DNA from 4 places in the Paraburkholderia sp. J76 genome. Region 1 is predicted to be linked to each of the others. Evidence: riboswitches for the same ligand, from Rfam matches in the RefSeq annotation. Region 1 holds a riboswitch; each other region holds the start of a gene.
The links. A riboswitch is a leader RNA that binds a small molecule or an ion and turns the genes downstream of it on or off. The one in region 1 is predicted to bind cobalamin.
Positions count from the first base shown of each region.

Region 2: another riboswitch for cobalamin. It lies ahead of U5768_RS30315 (HoxN/HupN/NixA family nickel/cobalt transporter); the one in region 1 lies ahead of U5768_RS00090 (TonB-dependent receptor domain-containing protein).
Region 3: another riboswitch for cobalamin. It lies ahead of cobW (cobalamin biosynthesis protein CobW); the one in region 1 lies ahead of U5768_RS00090 (TonB-dependent receptor domain-containing protein).
Region 4: another riboswitch for cobalamin. It lies ahead of cobG (precorrin-3B synthase); the one in region 1 lies ahead of U5768_RS00090 (TonB-dependent receptor domain-containing protein).

Region 1 is NZ_CAJMZJ010000001.1:13,037-17,243, reverse strand. It holds gene U5768_RS00095 (glutamine cyclotransferase) at 1-193, shown strand, start outside; gene U5768_RS00090 (TonB-dependent receptor domain-containing protein) at 243-2,147, opposite strand; cobalamin riboswitch at 2,251-2,433, opposite strand; gene U5768_RS00085 (CHAD domain-containing protein) at 2,607-3,518, opposite strand; gene U5768_RS00080 (NUDIX hydrolase) at 3,752-4,120, shown strand.
Region 2 is NZ_CAJMZJ010000023.1:33,371-37,577, reverse strand. It holds gene U5768_RS30325 (TonB-dependent receptor) at 1-530, shown strand, start outside; gene U5768_RS30320 (PepSY domain-containing protein) at 544-2,034, shown strand; adenosylcobalamin (AdoCbl) riboswitch at 2,157-2,318, shown strand; gene U5768_RS30315 (HoxN/HupN/NixA family nickel/cobalt transporter) at 2,318-3,379, shown strand; gene U5768_RS30310 (substrate-binding domain-containing protein) at 3,718-4,207, opposite strand, start outside.
Region 3 is NZ_CAJMZJ010000007.1:242,654-246,860, reverse strand. It holds gene cobO (cob(I)yrinic acid a,c-diamide adenosyltransferase) at 1-570, opposite strand, end outside; gene U5768_RS16060 (cobalamin biosynthesis protein) at 570-1,067, opposite strand; cobalamin riboswitch at 1,200-1,479, shown strand; gene cobW (cobalamin biosynthesis protein CobW) at 1,685-2,791, shown strand; gene cobN (cobaltochelatase subunit CobN) at 2,794-4,207, shown strand, end outside.
Region 4 is NZ_CAJMZJ010000007.1:229,282-233,488, reverse strand. It holds gene U5768_RS16020 (precorrin-2 C(20)-methyltransferase) at 1-96, opposite strand, end outside; gene U5768_RS16015 (precorrin-8X methylmutase) at 97-723, opposite strand; gene cobG (precorrin-3B synthase) at 716-2,113, opposite strand; cobalamin riboswitch at 2,209-2,398, opposite strand; gene cbiE (precorrin-6y C5,15-methyltransferase (decarboxylating) subunit CbiE) at 2,517-3,743, shown strand; gene U5768_RS16000 (cobalt-precorrin-6A reductase) at 3,740-4,207, shown strand, end outside.

The sequences.
Region 1 (4,207 bases):
CGGCACCTGGGAAGGCGACGAAAGCGACTTGCGGCGCATCGATCCGGGCACGGGCGAAGTCCTGGAACAGCTCGACATGCCGCCCGGAACGGCCGTCTCGGGACTGGAATCCGATGGCGCCGAACAGTTTTTCTGCGGCGGCGGCAATAGCGGGAAGATTCGCGCGGTGCGGCGGCCCAGGCGCGAAAGTTAGGGGGGCAGGCGCGCAAGGGCTTTTGCGCACCCGCTCACAGGTCCCGCGCCTAGAACGTGTAAGTGGCCTTGCCGAACGCCGTGCGCCCCAACGTGCTGTACCCGTAGGCGGTCACATATTGCCGGTTGAACACGTTCGCAAGCGAGGCCGAAAGCGCGAGATGCGCATTGACCTGGTACGACGCGCGCAGGCTCACCGTCGTCCACGAAGGCAGGTAGATGGTGTTGGCCTGGTCGTCGAACGTCGAGCCGTTATACAGCAGCGAAACGCCGGTGCTGAGCGCGTGGAGATGGAACTCGTCCCACGTGTGATCCACGCTCAGGCTCGCCGTCTGCCGCGGGCGGCGATTGAGCCAGGTCTGGTCGCTCACGTCCTGCGGATTCAGAATGCCCACCGTGAGGCTCACCGGCGTGTACTTGCCGAGCGTGCCCTTGTACGAGAGGTCGAGACCCTGAATGTGCGCGCGGCCCACGTTCACGGGCAGGAAAGTCTGCGAGTTGTACGTGATGAGGTCGTGCACGCGCGTGTCGTACACGGCCGCCGTGAACGTGCCGATCGACGTGGTCGCATCGAGCGCGGCCTCGACCGAGTTGCTGCGCTCGGGCAGCAGGTCGGGGTTCGAATAGCCCGGATAGTACAGATCGTTGAACGTGGGCAGGCGGAATGCATTGCCATACGAAACGCGCGCCGTGTAGACCGGTGTGATCGCCCACGAGAGCGCGGCATTGCCCGTATTCACCGATTGCCCCTGCACGATCTCGTGCCGCCCCGCCAGAAACAGCGTGACGGGTCCGAGCGTGGCCGACTGATGCATCGAGACGGCTGAATCGTTGCGCGCGGGCAGGCCGCCAGGCACATCCACGGGCAGGAAAGCCAGTTCGCGCGTGTAGTCGTAGGCGAGCTTGGTCTCGCCTTCGAGCGGCATGCCGAAGAGCGTGTGGCCCCTTTCCTGATGCGTGATCGCGGTGGAGGTGGACAGACGGGTCGAGTCGATCTCGTCGGTGGGGATCGTCGGGTCGTCCGAATAGAGGAACTGACGGTCCGTCGCGTAACCCACCGATTGATCGAACTGCGTGGTCGGCGTGATGTCGAGGTGGAACGCGACGCCGGTCGTGAGCTGGTTGTCGCGCTGGCGGTCGGTGCCTCCCGCGCTGTCGAAGGACAGATCGGAGCGATGGTAGAGCGCGAAGGTCGAGATCGACCAGTTGTCGTGCGCGTAGCCGAGGCGCGCGTCCAGATTCTGCGCGTGGTAGGGGTTGCGGCCGTCTTCGTGGCCGTAAGCGCCGGGCTGCGTTGCATCGATACCGGCCGTGTTGTAGTCGTGCAGGCCCAGCGAATACGTGAGGCCGCTCAACGCGGAAAGCGGCCCGGTCGAGGGCACCGTGCCCGACGTGCGCACCTGCGTATCGAAGGTCTTGTTCGAGCCGCCGCCGAACGACACGGTGGTCTGGTTAGGCTGATTCGACGCATGGCGCGTGAAGAGCTGCACGACGCCGCCCACGGCGTCCGCGCCGAACGAGGCGGCCGCGGGACCCGAGATCACCTCCACGCGGTCGAACGAGGCCGTTGCGAGATCGGCCCATTCGGCCGTGCCGGTGGTGACGGAGCCCACGCGTATGCCGTCGATGAACACGGCCACCTGATCGGCCGACGACCCGCGGATGCTCACGCCCGTGTACGACCCCGGCCCGCCGGTTTGCGAAACGGTGACGCCGGGCAGCGTGGCGAGCGCTTGCGCGATGCTGGGGTCGGCGGGGGAGACGCGGTCGAGGTCCGCGCGCGTGAGCACCTGGGTGGTCGCATAGCGCTGATCGAACGATTGCGGCAGATGCTGCGTGTCGCCCACGACGAGGATATTGGGCAGCGTGGTGTCGTCGTCGCTGGCGGCGGCGTGCGCGGTGTGCCATGCGCAGGCGAGCGCGGCGGAAGTCAAAACGAATTGGCGAAACTTCATGATGCGGTGGCTGGAAACAGCTCCTGTATAGGGCTGTCCTTGCAACGGGCGACCGCCGCACGGGCGGTGCTTGCGCAGTGGGGGTCCCCGCCCGCTGCGGCTGCTGTTGGACTCGGCTGATGGCAGGTCTCCTGGCTCGCGGGTCGCCGTCCGTTGCCGGCCTTCCCGGTTTCCCAGTGGCCCTCTCTGGCATGGACTCGCCGCTGACAGTTGCGGGGGCAGCCGCAGTCTTGCACTGCGTTCCCTTTTGATCCCGTCGCCGGGAACCATCAGCGCGCAAGGGTAATGGCCGCGCGTTCCGCGCGTCAACCTTTGCCGGGGGCGGTGTGGCGAAAACACCCGGTTGGGGCGGGTTTGGCCCGGGTTTGGCCTCTTCGGCAACTTACGTTGTCCTTGCGGCTGTTTTTGCGCGCAAGCGCGGCTCAACCGCGTGGCGGCGGCGCGGGTTCAGCCACAGGTTCAGCCGGATAACTCTTTTACCCTTCGCGACGCCACATGTATTCGCTGGCACTTTTTTCTTTCCAGCCACTGCAATGACTTTTCGACGATTTCGGCCGGAACGTCTTCGAATGTCGTATTGCGAATCAAGGTCTCACTGGCGGCAATATCGTTGAATTCCCCCAGCGTCTTCTGCACGGACGTCAGTTCCTTGATGGTGCGGTCGTGCCCGCCTTTGATGACCGGTTGAAAAAACTCGAGCAGATACCGCAGTTTTTTCCCTGCCTTGCGCACGTCATGGAGATTTTCCTCGCGGCCAGTTTCGCTTCGCGCGGCGCGCCTGCTGCGCTTTCGAAGCGTGCGCTGCGCGAGACGGACGCGCTTCTTCGCGAACGCGCTGATCGGCAGGTCATCGCAACAGGATTGCAGCGTGGTTTGCGCACGAAGCACGGCGTCGTTCAGAAATGCCTCGACGGCGCCGCTGTCGATCATGGCCTGGCTATGCGCCACCGCTTGCGCGCGTTTCTCGCGCACAGCGGTCACGAGCCGTTCGATGGATGCGTCCGACTTCTGCGCGGTCTCGAGGAGATCGCCTGCGATGTCCCAGTCGCGGGTACCGCCTGCCACGGCAGCCAGACGCTTGAATTCGTCGCTGGCTTGCGCGGTGGCTTCCTCGCCGAGCCACGGAGAGTACGCCCAATACAAGGCGCGGAGTTTTCGGAACGCCACACGAAGCTGATGAAACGCGTCGGGGTCGACTTCTGTCGACAGCGTTTTCGCTCTTTGCACCGCCTCGACGACCACCGGCATGGCCAATAACGAAAAGGTGCTGGCGATAGAGGACTTTCTGGTAAGTGATGCCGTGGCGCGTTGCCGGTCGATTCTGAAGAAAGTGCGCGGGCGTGGCAACGGCCAGTCACTATCCATATCCATTGCAGCCTCGAGTCCGACAAGAAATATGTGTGGCCCAAAACATACCATAAGGGCTGTCGCTAACCCGATCTTTATGACGATTTGATGAAATGTTCGAGTTCGGGTAAGTTGGCAGCCGTCGCTCACGCCAGCGGGTTGAACTTCTGACTTTCTGTATTACGATGCTTAGCTAAGTCAGGCGTTGCAATAGATATTCGTCGAGAAGCACCCCATGAACGAAATGGGAGTTCGAGTTGAAGAAACGGGCCACCGTGATTTGTCGCAGAGGTAAGCGAATTCTCCTGGTCGCGCGCAGTCAGTCGAAGTGGGCGCTCCCGGGCGGCATGTTGAAGCGCGGCGAGCATCTCATGGAAGCCGCGCTGCGAGAACTCAGGGAAGAGACCCGGCTCTCCGGCAAGGCAGCCCGGTATTTGTTCGACATTCGCGGCAAGCAGAAACACCACCACGTGTTTTCGTGCGAAATACCGAGGCAAGCCAAGGCGCGGCCGAGCAGCGAAATAGCGAGGTGCCGATGGGTTCACCTCGACGACATCTCGCGCCTCATCACCAGCGGGCCGACCAACGATATTCTTCGGCTCGTCAACCACCGGCGCAGGAAGTAGCGCCAAAGTTTTCGTGGTGAGGGATTGAATGCGCCCGGCGTTCAGTCCCGATGTAGCTGCCCGCATTTGTCCTTTTGTCCTTATTTG
Region 2 (4,207 bases), on a different contig from region 1:
TTCAGGACGACGTAAAGAATACGATCTTCAGCCAGACCGACACGACGGTGATTCCCAACGTGACGAACTTCCAGAACATCGGCAAGGTTCGCTCGCGCGGCGTCGAGCTGAGCTATCAAGGCGAGGACGTGTTCGTGCGCGGGCTCGACCTCATCAGCAGCGTCGCCTACACGCAGTCGAAGATCCTCGAGAACGCCCAGAACCCCGCCACGGTCGGCAAATACTTCTACCGCATTCCGCTCTGGCGCGCCGATATCGCGGCGACGTATCACATCGGCGAACGCTATGCGCTCACGCTCGCCGCGCGCTACTCGGGCCGCGAGTACAACACGCTGACCAATACCGATACGAACCCGAACGTGTTCGGCGGCACGAGCACCTACACGGTGGCCGATGCGAAGTTCACGTTCCATCCCACGAAGGGCAGCGATCTCAGCGTGGGCGTCGACAACATTTTCGATGCCCGTTACTTCGTGTATCACCCCTACCCTGGCCGCACCTTCTATGTCGAAGGCCGTCTGCGGATGTAAAGGAGACACACTCATGTCCACTGCCGAAACTGTCGCTCGCAAGACGCCCGACGCTACCCGTGCGCAAAGCGGCCCGCCATCCGGCGCACAGCGCGGATACCGCACGCTCTGGCGCTGGCACTTCTACGCCGGGCTGTTCGTCATGCCGTTTCTCGTGATCCTCGCCATCACGGGAACGATCTACTGCTTTCAGCCGCAGATCGAACCGCTGCTCTATCCGCACCGGCTCGTCGTCGAGCCCGCAGCGTCGCCGCGCCTGGAAGTCGACGCCCTGCTCGCGAACGCGCGCGCCGCCGTGCCGGCAGGCGCGGTCGCGACGACCGCACGCATTTCGTCCCGTACGGACCGCAGCGCCGAATTCGTCTTCCGTCTGCCGGACGGTCACAAGGAAAGCGTCTATGTGAATCCCTACGACGGCGCGGTGCTCGGTACGCTCGACGTCGACAGCCGCTTCATGCAGGTCGACCGCATGATTCACCGCAAGCTGCTGCTCGGCAAGCCGGGCGAGCTGCTGATGGAGCTGGTGGCGTGCTGGACGCTCGTCATGATCGGCACCGGCCTTGCGCTCTGGTGGCCGGGAGAGAACGCCTCGCTACGCGCGGCGCTCGTCCCCGATCTCGCGCGGCGGGGCCGGCCGCTATGGAAAAGCATTCACGCCACACTCGGCATCTGGCTCGCCATCGGCGCGTTTGCGTTCGTGGCGACCGGCCTGCCGTGGACCGGCTCGTGGGGCAAGCAGTTCAAGGCGCTCGCCACCAGCGTCAAGCTCGGCGCGCCGCCGGGCTCGTGGGGCGGGCTGGCGCTTCACTCGACGGTGCCCGGAAAGCCGTCCGCGGCACACGCCGCTGCCGGCCACGAGACGTCCTCCGGAATGGAGCCGATGCCGGGCATGACCATGGACGACATGCCGCTGCCCCAGGTGCCCTGGGCGGTCGGCGCGGTGCGCGTGCCCGGCTCACCCGAAGCGGGCGAGCCCGGCGTGAGGCCGTTGCCCCTCGGGCATATCGTCGAACAGATGCGCGCGGCCGGACTCGTGGACGGCTACGACATCGCGCTGCCCACGTCGCCGCATGGCGTGTACACCGTGTCGTACTTTCCCGCAGACCCCACGCTCGAGCGCACCGTGTACATCGACCAGTACAGCGGGGCCGTGCTGAGAGACATCCGCTATGGCGACTATGGCGCTGTCAGCAAGGCCGTATCGTACGGCACGTCGCTGCACATGGGCCGTTACTTCGGTGTGCCAAACCAGATCGTTTGCGCGGCGCTGTCGCTCGGCCTGGCGGCGCTCGCCGTTACCGGCTTCGTGATGTGGTGGAAGCGGCGGCCATCGGGCACGCTCGGCGCCCCCTCCCGCGAGCGCGCCGCGCCACCGATGCGCGCATGGGCAACCGCGCTCGTTGTGCTGGGCATCGTGTTTCCGCTCATGGGCTTGACGATCGTCGCCGTCTGGCTGGTCGACCGTTTGCTATTGCGCCGCGCCGGACCGGTCGCAGCTTCATGAAGGCACGCGTGAATATCGATAGTCGCCCGGCCGATTGCGCCGTCGCGGTCGTTTCCGCGCCGAATGCGGCCAAAAGCCGACAGGAGGATCGACATTTCCATAAAGGCGCTGTATAAGGCCCTTGGTTACGCCTCAAGCGTGACGCCGCGGGAAGCCGGTGCAATTCCGGCACGGTCGCGCCACTGTGTGGACATAGGCAGCTTCCTTGCTACCAATGCCAAGTCAGACCTTGCGGTGTCATCCTCATATAAATCGTCGGGACGCGTTATCCCGGGAGTTCATGATGCTTACCCAGCTCATTCAGATATTCAACGACTCAAATTCGAAAGTTCGTAGCAAGCTGTTTGGCATCTATGGCGTACTCATCGCCATCAACGTTATTGCCTGGGTGTGGGCGCTCGTTGCGTTTCACAGGTATCCCGTGCTGCTCGGCACCGCCCTGCTGGCCTATAGCTTCGGCCTGCGGCACGCAGTGGACGCCGACCACATCGCGGCAATCGACAACGTGACCCGCAAGCTGATGCAGGAGAAAAAACGCCCTGTTGCGGTTGGTTTCTTCTTCTCGCTCGGCCATTCGACTGTAGTGATACTCGCCGCGGTCGCGGTGGCGCTCGCGACTACAGCCATCCAGAGCCGGTTCGACAATTTCAAGGAAGTGGGCGGCATCATCGGCACGCTCGTTTCCTCGTTCTTCCTGTTCGCGCTCGCGCTCATGAACTTCCTGATCCTGCGCGGCATTTATCGCGCGTGGAAGCATGTGCGCAGCGGCGGCGCCTACGTCGACGACGACTTCGACATGCTCCTCGCTAACCGGGGTCTGGTTGCACGGCTCTTTCGCCCGCTGTTCCGGCTCGTGACTCGTAGCTGGCATATGTATCCGATCGGCTTCCTGTTCGGTCTTGGTTTCGACACCGCAACCGAAATCAGCCTGCTGGGCATCGCCGCTACCCAGGCGGCCAAGGGCCTTTCGCCCTGGGCCATCATGGTGTTCCCCGTCCTGTTCAGCGCAGGCATGTCGCTGATCGACACGCTGGACGGACACCTCATGCTGGGCGCCTATGGTTGGGCGTACCAGAAGCCGCTGCGCAAGATCTACTACAACATGACCATCACGCTGGTTTCGATCATCGTCGCGGTCGTGATCGGCGGGATCGAGGCCCTTGGTCTGCTCGCGGACCAGTTCGGTCTGAAAGGCCGTGTGTGGGATACGATCGGCTCGCTGAACGATAATTTCGGCGTGCTCGGCTATATCATCATCGGCGTCTTTGCCTTGAGCTGGATTGCCTCGCTCCTCATCTATCGGGCAAGGCGCTACGACGAGGTGCAGGTCAGCACGCAGCGTTGACGGGTAACTGGCGCAGCGCCGTCGAATGCCTCGCGCGCGCTGCGCCAGGATACCTCAGCCAGATACGTCGCGGATCCACGACCTGAGCGGCGCATCACATGTCCGCCCCATACCGCCGTGCGGTACCGTTCGATGGCTGACACGGCCCGAGGAATGACGTGCGCAATCGCTCTATCGTAAGCGGCTCAGAGATAAGCTCATTCCGAAGAAGCTGGTCGTAGCCGACGCGCGCTGGCGTTCCGCCTGAACACCCCTTCCTCCCCGGTTCAGCAGTGATCCCGGACGGCTCCGGCATCGCGCACGTTTGGCGCGATACCGGCTAGCCATTCACGGGCCAATCATTGCTCCGCTGGAATCCACGGCGCGGTCGCGGCGTCGCTCGTCCGGAATGCCGGGAACTTCGTCCCGAGTTCGGCGATCGTGCGGATATCGTTCTTCACGAGATCGTCGCGCGTCACGAGCGTGGGCTTCACGACGATCTGATGCGCAAGCGGCTGCCCGGCCACTTCGATTGCCGCGGCGCGCACCGACACCGCGCCCACGACCGCGGGGTTCGTTGCGGCCGTGGCCACCCACGCGCTGTTGGGGGCGCGAATCGCCTCGATGTCGGCCGTCGAGATGTCCGCACTGTAAATGCGCAGCTTGTCGCCGAGATTCGACTCGTTCGCCGCGAGATTGGCGCCGCGCGCGAACTCGTCATAAGGCGCGATCACCACGCGGATATCCGGATGGGCGCGATAGGCGGCCGCCGCCTGATTGGCCACGGACTGCGCAATCGGATTGTCCACGGTGCCCCAGCGCGCTTTTTCCTGAATCCCCGGATGCGCG
Region 3 (4,207 bases), on a different contig from region 1:
TTGCTCGCGATACGGATGCTTCACGAGCCGCATTTCCGTGACGAGATCGGCGGCTTCGATGAGCGCATCGGGCGCATGGCGCCCCGTCACGACCACGTGCACGTGCGGCGCGCGCGATGCGATTACGCCAAGCACTTCGTCGAGCGGCAGGTACTCGTATTTGAGCACCGTGTTGAGTTCGTCGAGAATCACCATCGCGTAGTCGCCGCTCTCGATCATGCGCTTCGCTTCGTCCCAGCCCTTGCGCGCGGTGGCAATGTCGCCGTCGCGATTCTGCGTGTTCCAGGTGTAGCCGTCGCCCATCGTCACGAAATCGCAGTGCGCGACGCTGCCGAGAAAGTCGCGTTCGGCCGTATGCAGCGCGCCCTTGATGAACTGCACGACGCCGAGCTTCATGCCGTGGCCCAGCATGCGCACGGCCATGCCGAATGCCGCCGTGCTTTTGCCCTTGCCGTTGCCGGTATTGACGATCAGCAGGCCCTTTTCGTGCGTCGCGGCGGCCTGTTTTTTCTCGTGGCCTTCGCGGCGGCGTTGCGTCATGCGTTGGTGCGCTTCGGGATCGGTTTTCATCATCGTGAGTGGGTCGGTTGCGGCGCTTGCGCGTCCGCGTTTGCATGGGTTTGCAGCGTGCTTGCGAGCGCGATTGCGACCGTTACGCCGTCGAACGCCTGCTTGCCGCGCACGAGCGGGCCGCCGTTCGCCGCAAGAAGCGCGCACGGTTCGCATACGCCGTCTACACCGAATCGCGCTTGCGCGGCGGCGCAAGGCGGCGCTTGAGCGGGCGTTGCCGCAAGCTGTTCCCGCGTGTACGTGCGCAGCGGCAGTGCATGTGCCGCGCAAAAAGCTTGCAATGCGGGTTCGCTGGCTTTCGCGTCGAGCGTCGCCACGGCGGTTACGCTTTCAAGCGGCCGCGCGCCGAGCGCTGCGCGCACGGCGGCGTCGATCTGCGCGAGCGTCGCGCCACCCCGGCAGCCAATGCCGAGCACAAGCGATGGCGCGCGCTGCGCCGATTCCGGCGTGGCTTCGCATGAGGCGGTGCGCGAGGCGCGGCTGTCGGCTGAATTCACGGTGGGAGCGTAGATCGAAGGCGTGGGCGCAAAGCGAAACCCGGCGAAACCGGCCCGTGGCGGATGCGCGCTACGATAGCACACGCGTTTGCGCGTTCCCACGCCTTCCTTGACGCGCAAGCCCCTCGCGCCTACACTCGCTCGCACTCTGGTGCTCGCGCGCGCGATTCATAATGCGCGCGCAGTTAAACGGGAATCAGGGAGCCATCCCGCCTCGGCATGGCCAACCTGAACTGCACCCGCAACGGTACAACGAGCGCGGCGTTCGAACGAATGCCGCAAACCGCTTCCATGCTGCGTTTAAGTTTTACGCAGTTCACGCCACTGTGCGAACGGCCGCAAGGCCGCTCGCGCGGGAAGGCGAAGCGGTGTTTCGTCAGTCCGGATACCGGCCAGATACGTGGGATTCGCGCTGCGGGGATGCGGTAGCGAGTCCGTGATATTCATGCGTCAGCCGGGCGAGGCCCGGGTGCGCGTCCGGCCGTTCGTCCCCTGAGGGTTGTTGAATCGTTGTGCGTGAGCGCATATCCACGGCTATGCGCGCCCGACGACGCCAGCACGAACGGCCAGCGACGCACGAGGTCCATTTCGGAGGCCTGGCGCCGAAGGAGCACTTCATGCAAATGCGCAAGATTCCGGTCACGATCGTGACGGGCTTTCTCGGCAGCGGTAAAACCACGCTGCTGCGTCACATTCTTCAGCACGCGGGCGGCCTGCGCGTCGCGGTCATCGTCAACGAATTCGGCGAACTCGGTATCGACGGCGAAATTCTGCGTGGCTGCGGCATTGGCTGCGACGAGAACGGCAACGAAACGGAAGGTCAGCTCTACGAACTAGCGAACGGCTGCCTGTGCTGCACCGTGCAGGAAGAATTCTTCCCGGTGATGGAGAAGTTGCTCGAACGCCGTGGCGACGTCGATCACGTGCTGATCGAAACCTCGGGTCTCGCGCTGCCCAAGCCGCTCGTGCAGGCGTTCAACTGGCCGTCGATTCGCAATGCGTTCACCGTCGATGCGGTCGTGACCGTGGTGGACGGCCCCGCCGCCGCGAGCGGTCAGTTCGCCGAAAATCCGCAGGCTGTAGACGCGCAGCGTCGCGCCGATCCGAATCTCGATCACGAATCGCCGCTGCACGAACTGTTCGAAGACCAGCTTTCGGCCGCCGATCTCGTCATCCTCAACAAGACCGATCTGCTCGACGAAGCGGGCCAGGACGCGCTCATCGCCGAACTGCGCGAGGAACTGCCGCCGCAAGTGAAGATCGTGCGCGCGCAGCACGGCAAGCTCGATCTGCATACGCTGCTCGGGCTCGAAACGGCCTCCGAGGAGAGCATTCATCTTCGTCACGACCATCACGGTTCCGCCGACGATCCCGATCATCACCACGACGAGTTCGATTCGGTCGTCGTAGCGGGCGCGGCGGCGTCGCGCGAGAGCGTGATCGAAGCGCTGCAGCAACTCGTCGATGCGCATACGATCTATCGCGTGAAAGGTTTTGCCGCGTTGCCGGGCGCGCCGATGCGTCTCGTGATTCAAGGCGTGGGCCGCCGGTTCGACAGCTATTTCGACCGCCGCTGGAACGCGCAGGAAAGCGCCGCGCAGCCGCTGGCGAGCCGCTTTGTGCTGATTGGCGCAGACCTCGACGGCGCGACGCTGCAAGCCGCGTTCTCGGCTGCGCTGGCGAACGCGCAGAACGCTGCCGCCAAGGTGAGCGCGCCGAGCTAGCCATGCATTTGCTGCGCACCACGCCGGGCGGTTTCGTCGACGACACGCAAGGCGTTATCCGAATCGACCAGCAGCCCGCCGAAATCGTCGTGCTCAGTTCGGCGGACACCACGCTCGCGCTGCTGGCGAGCGTCGTGCCGCGCCTGCCCGCGGGCTTCCCGAGCGTGCGGCTCGCCAACGTCACGTACCTGCGCCAGCCTGCATCGGTGGACTTCTACGTCGAAGATGTTTTGCAGCACGCGCGCGTGGTGGTGGTCGATCATCTGGGCGGCGAAACGTACTGGCCGTACGGCATCGAACAGGTCGTCTCGCTCGCACAGCGTCGCGGGCAACTGCTCGCGATGTTTTCCGGCGACTTGCAGGAAGACCCGAATCTCACGGCGAAGAGCCGCGTCGAGCCCGAATTCTGCCACCTGTTGTGGCGTTATCTGCGAGAAGGCGGCGCGGCGAATGCCGAATCGTTTTTGCGCGCGCTCGCGTGGCGCGCTTTCGACTGGGGCAGCGAGCCCGCGCCGCCCGTCGCGCTGCCCGCCGCCGCGCTGTATTGCCCGCAGCGCGACGTCGCGACCATCGACGAATGGCGCGCGCGCTGGCAACCCGGCGCGCCGGTTGTCGCGCTGCTGTTTTACAAGGCGCACTTGCAGGCCGCGAACACAGCCGCGTTCGATGCCCTCATCGCCGCGCTGCTGGAGCGCGGCATGAACCCGCTGCCGCTTGCGATCACGTCGCTCAAGGACACCTTGAGCCGCGACGTGCTCGACCAACTGGCGGCGCAGCACGACGTGTCGCTCGTGCTGAACACGACGGCGTTCGCCGCTTCGTCACTGGACGACCCCGAACCGCTCGCGCTAGCCGGCGACGCGCCCGTGTTCCAGGTGATCCTGAGCGGCGGCAACCGCGAAGACTGGCTCAAGGACAATCACGGTCTGAATTCGCGCGACATCGCCATGCATATCGCGCTGCCCGAAGTGGACGGCCGCGTGATTACGCGCGCGATCAGCTTCAAGGGCCTCGCATACCACTGCAAGGAGACGCAGGTCGATGTCGTGCGCTACCAGCCCGATCTCGAACGCGTGGCGTTCGTCGCCGAACTTGCGCGCCGCTGGTGCCGTTTGCGCAGCCTGCCCAACGACGAAAAGAAACTGGCGCTCGTGCTCGCGAACTATCCGATGAGCGAAGGGCGCATCGGCAACGGCGTGGGACTCGATACGCCGGCTTCAGTGGTCGGCATCCTGCGCATGCTGCGCGACGAAGGCTACCGCGTGGCCGATTTGCCCGAAGATGGCGATGCGCTCATGCGCATCCTCACGCAGGGCGTGACGAACGATCCCGACACGCGCGCGCTGCGCCCCGCGTGGCAGAGTCTGTCGCTCGACGACTACCGCGCGCATTTCTCGCGGTTGCCCGCCGAGGCGC
Region 4 (4,207 bases), on a different contig from region 1:
GGGCGCGGCTTTGAGCAGACGCAGCGCTTTGAGCGTGAGCAGTTCGGGGTCGCCGGGGCCGACGCCAATGCCGTGCAGACGTCCTTTACGGATCATTTATTCGGTCTCCGAAGCAAGTGCGTTGACGGCGGCGGCAGCCATCGCGCTGCCGCCGCGACGGCCGTGCACGACGACGAAAGGCACGCCGCGATTCTGCGCCGCAAGCTGCGCTTTGGACTCCGCCGCGCCGACAAAGCCCACGGGAAAGCCCAGAATGAGCGCGGGGCGCGGCGCGCCGGCGGCGATCATGTCGAGCAGATAAAAGAGCGCGGTGGGCGCATTGCCGATGGCAACGACGCTGCCTGCAAGATGCGGCCGCCACAGTTCGAGCGCAGCCGCCGAGCGGGTATTGCCAAGCTCGCGGGCGAGCGCGGGCACGGCGGGGTCGTCGAGCGTGCAGATCACGGCGTTGTTCGCGGGCAGGCGCGCGCGCGTGATGCCGTAAGCGACCATTTTCGCGTCGCAGAGGACCGGCGCGCCGCCTGCTAGCGCGTGGCGGCCCGCCGTGCCCGCGCCTGTGGAAAACGCGAGGTCGGCGACCACGTCCACCATGCCGCACGCGTGGATCACGCGTACGGCGAGCTTTTCGAGGTCGGGGGGAATGCGCGAGAGGTCGGCTTCGGCGCGAATCGTCGCGAACGACTCGCGATAGATCGCCTGGCCGTCGCGGATGTAATCAGACATCTTGGGTACTCCGGGACCGTTGCGCGATTGCGAGCGCAGCGGCTTCGATCGTCAGGTTGCGCGCGACGAGTTGACCAAAGCGTTGGCCGGAGCCGCTTGGGGTGTCGTCGCGCTGGTACAGGTCGTAGTGGTCCGGGGCGCTCGCGAGCAACGTGAACGGCGCGCAGTGCGCGGCGGCGCAGGAACGCTCGCAGCCGGTGAGGTGGACTTCGGCGGCAGGCGGCAACAGGACGGCGAGGCGCCGGGCGTCGGCTTTCGTGTCAGCGCGGCTTTTTGCGCAACCCGTCGAGCCCGTGCAGGCGATGAGGCGCGCGAGCGGATCGGCACGCGAAACGACGAGGCCGAGCGCACGCAGGCGTTCGAGCGCGGCGGCCATCGCACGCGCGGGCACGTTGGGCAGCAGCACGCCTTGCCAGGGCGTTACGCGCAAGGTCGCGTCGCCTGCGTCTTCCGCAAGCGCGGCGAGCGCGCGCAGCGTGGGCGCGTCGATACGGCCGAGCGCGGGCTGCGCGCCCACGTATCCGCTGCCGTCGGCATGGAGTGCGTGCGCGCCCAGGCGCAGGTCGGAGGGGCTCGAGTTGCGATGCCACGTGTGCAGTGCGGCAGCGTCGTGCATCAGCGTGAAATCGCCGTGTTGTTGCGCGCGCTGCAGCAGCGCTCCGAGCGAGTGCGTTGCCAGCACGTCGCGCATACGGGTTGCATCTGCATCTGCGAGGTCGAGGAATGCATGCAGCAGCGCTTGCACCGATGCGCACACGTCGTCAGCCGCTAGCGTGCCGATTGGCCGCGCCGTGGGGCATCCCGCGAGGCCCACAGCGAAGCGCACCGTCGCGCCATGCGGCAGCGCGGCGAGCCAGATGTCGTGCGGATGTTCGAGCATCGCCATGCGCTCGGCGCCGTCCAGTTGCAGGGCGAATTTCGGCGAGAGTGCGGCGAAACGCGGCTCGCGCTGCATCATGTCGATGAGCGCGGCGGCGAGTACGGTCGTGTCGCACAAGGCATGAGGATCGAGGCCCGCTAGCGGGCTCAGCATCACGTTGCGCAATTCGTCGGCGGCGCAGGCGCGCTCGATCGGGCTCGCGACGCCGATGCCGGCGGGGCCGAGACCCGCGCCGATCAGCGCGGCGCTCAACGCGGCTTCCTCGCCCGCGAGCACGCCGCGAATCTGCACGTTGGCACGGTTCGTCAGTTCGAGCACGCCGTTCGCATGCGTCGATGCCGCATCGGCGACGGCGCGCGCACGCGCGGCGCCCAGCACGCCGCCGGGCAGACGGATGCGGCACACGCCGCCGTCGCGCGCGGCGACCACGCGCACCAGCCCCGGGCACGCGGAGGAGCGCAGCACGGCCAATGCAGCAGCGGGCGAGACGGACTTCGTTTGGTGTTTCAAGGGAATACCGGGTAAGCACCGCGCGCGAGCGGCGCGCTGCCCGCACGGTGGGCGGGAAGCGGCTGCGGTATCGGTACACCCCGTCCGATCCGGGTTTGCGCGAACAGTCGGCCGGCAGGTCTCCTGGCTCGCAGGTCGTGAACCGCATCGGCCTTCCCGGTAAAACCAGTGGCGTGGGTGGATGCGGTCTCGCTGCTCACAGTCGCGGGGGCGGCCACAGCATGCTGTGTTCCCTTTCTTGCCATCCGGAGCTGGCGCTTCAGCGCTGGCTCCGGTCTCATGCAAAGTTGCCTTAAAGGCGCCGGCGGACACGGTATTATGCCCGTTTTCACGCGCGCTACGGCCCGCAATCGGGTCGCGGGCGGGTGGCGGCATAGAGAATCAGGAAGCAGCGGGAGAGCGAATGCAGGGCACGCAGGCATGGCTGACGGTGGTGGGCATAGGCGACGACGGCTATGCGGGGCTCGCGCGCGACGCGCGGCGCGCGCTGTTCGACGCGGCCATCGTGACGGGCGGCGCGCGCCATCTCGCGATGCTCCCGCCACGCGTGCGTGCGCGCCGCGAGGCGTGGCCGCAGCCGTTCAGCGTCGATGCGCTGCTTGCGCATCGCGAATCGAACGAGCCCGTGTGCGTGCTCGCGAGCGGCGACCCCATGCTGTTCGGCGTGGGCGCAACGCTCGCGCGCCGCGTGGCGCCCGGCGAAATGCGCGTGCTGCCCGCGCCGTCGTCGCTTTCGCTCGCGGCGGCGCGTATGGGCTGGGCGTTGCAGGATACGGCGATGGTCTCGCTCGTCGGCCGGCCGCTCGATGTGCTGCGCCGCCATCTTCACGCGCGCTCCCGCGTGCTCGCGCTGAGCGCGGACGGACGCACGCCCGCGGCGCTTGCCTCGCTGCTCGCGCAAGCGGGTTTCGGTGCCACCCGTCTTGCGGTGTTCGAGCATCTGGGCGGCCCGCTCGAGCGCCGCATCGAAGGCCGTGCCGATGCGTGGCACGTGGAAGAAGCCGCGGCGCTCAACCTGGTCGCCTTCGAATGCGAAAGCGATGTGGCGAATGCGCTCGCTCGCGGCTGGACGCTCACGCCGGGCCTCCCCGACGACGCCTATCGCCACGACGGCCAGCTCACCAGGCGCGACGTGCGCGCGCTCACGCTCGCGCGCCTCGCGCCCACGCCGGGCGCGCTACTTTGGGACGTGGGTGCGGGCAGCGGCTCGATCGGCATCGAGTGGATGCGCGCGCACGCGGCTTGCCGCGCGATTGCGATCGAGGCGCATGCCGAACGTCAGCGCTTCATCGAACACAATCGCGCCGCGCTGGGCGTGCCCGGTTTGCAGCTCGTCGCGGGCCGCGCGCCCGCAGCGCTCGCAGGGCTCGCGACGCCCGACGCGGTGTTCATCGGCGGCGGCGTGACCGTGCCCGGCGTGCTCGAAGCATGCTGGGATGCGCTCGCGAGCGGCGGCCGGCTCGTTGCAAACGCGGTGACATTGCAGAGCGAAGCGACGCTCGCGGCGTGGCGCACGCAGCACGGCGGCACGCTCACGCGCATCGGCATCGGCGAGGCGCAGCCGCTGGGCGGCTTCGACACATGGCGCCAGGCGTTGCCCGTCACGCTCTACGAGGCGGTCAAGCCATGACGCCACGCGTCTTGCTGCTGGGCGGCACCGGCGACGCGCTGGCCATCGCTCGTACACTCGGCGCGCCGCACGTGTACTCGCTCGCGGGACTGGGCCGCGTGCCCGCCGATCTCGCCTGCGCGGTGCGTGTGGGCGGTTTCGGCGGCGCAGAAGGGCTCGCGCGCTTTCTCGCCGACGAAAACATCGCGCTCGTTTTCGACGCCACGCATCCATACGCCGCGCAGATCAGCGCCAATGCGGCGCGCGCATGCGACGCGGCACAGGTGCCGTACTGGGCGCTGCGGCGCGCACCGTGGCAGCCACAGCCCGGCGACGACTGGCGCGGGGTCGGCGGCTGGCGCGGCGTAATCGAAGCGCTTGCGCCGTTCGCGCGCCCGCTCTTTACGCTCGGGCGCGAACCGCTCGCGCATCTGCACGAAGTGCCGCCGCGGCAGTACTGGACCATCCGTTGCCTCGAAGCGCAT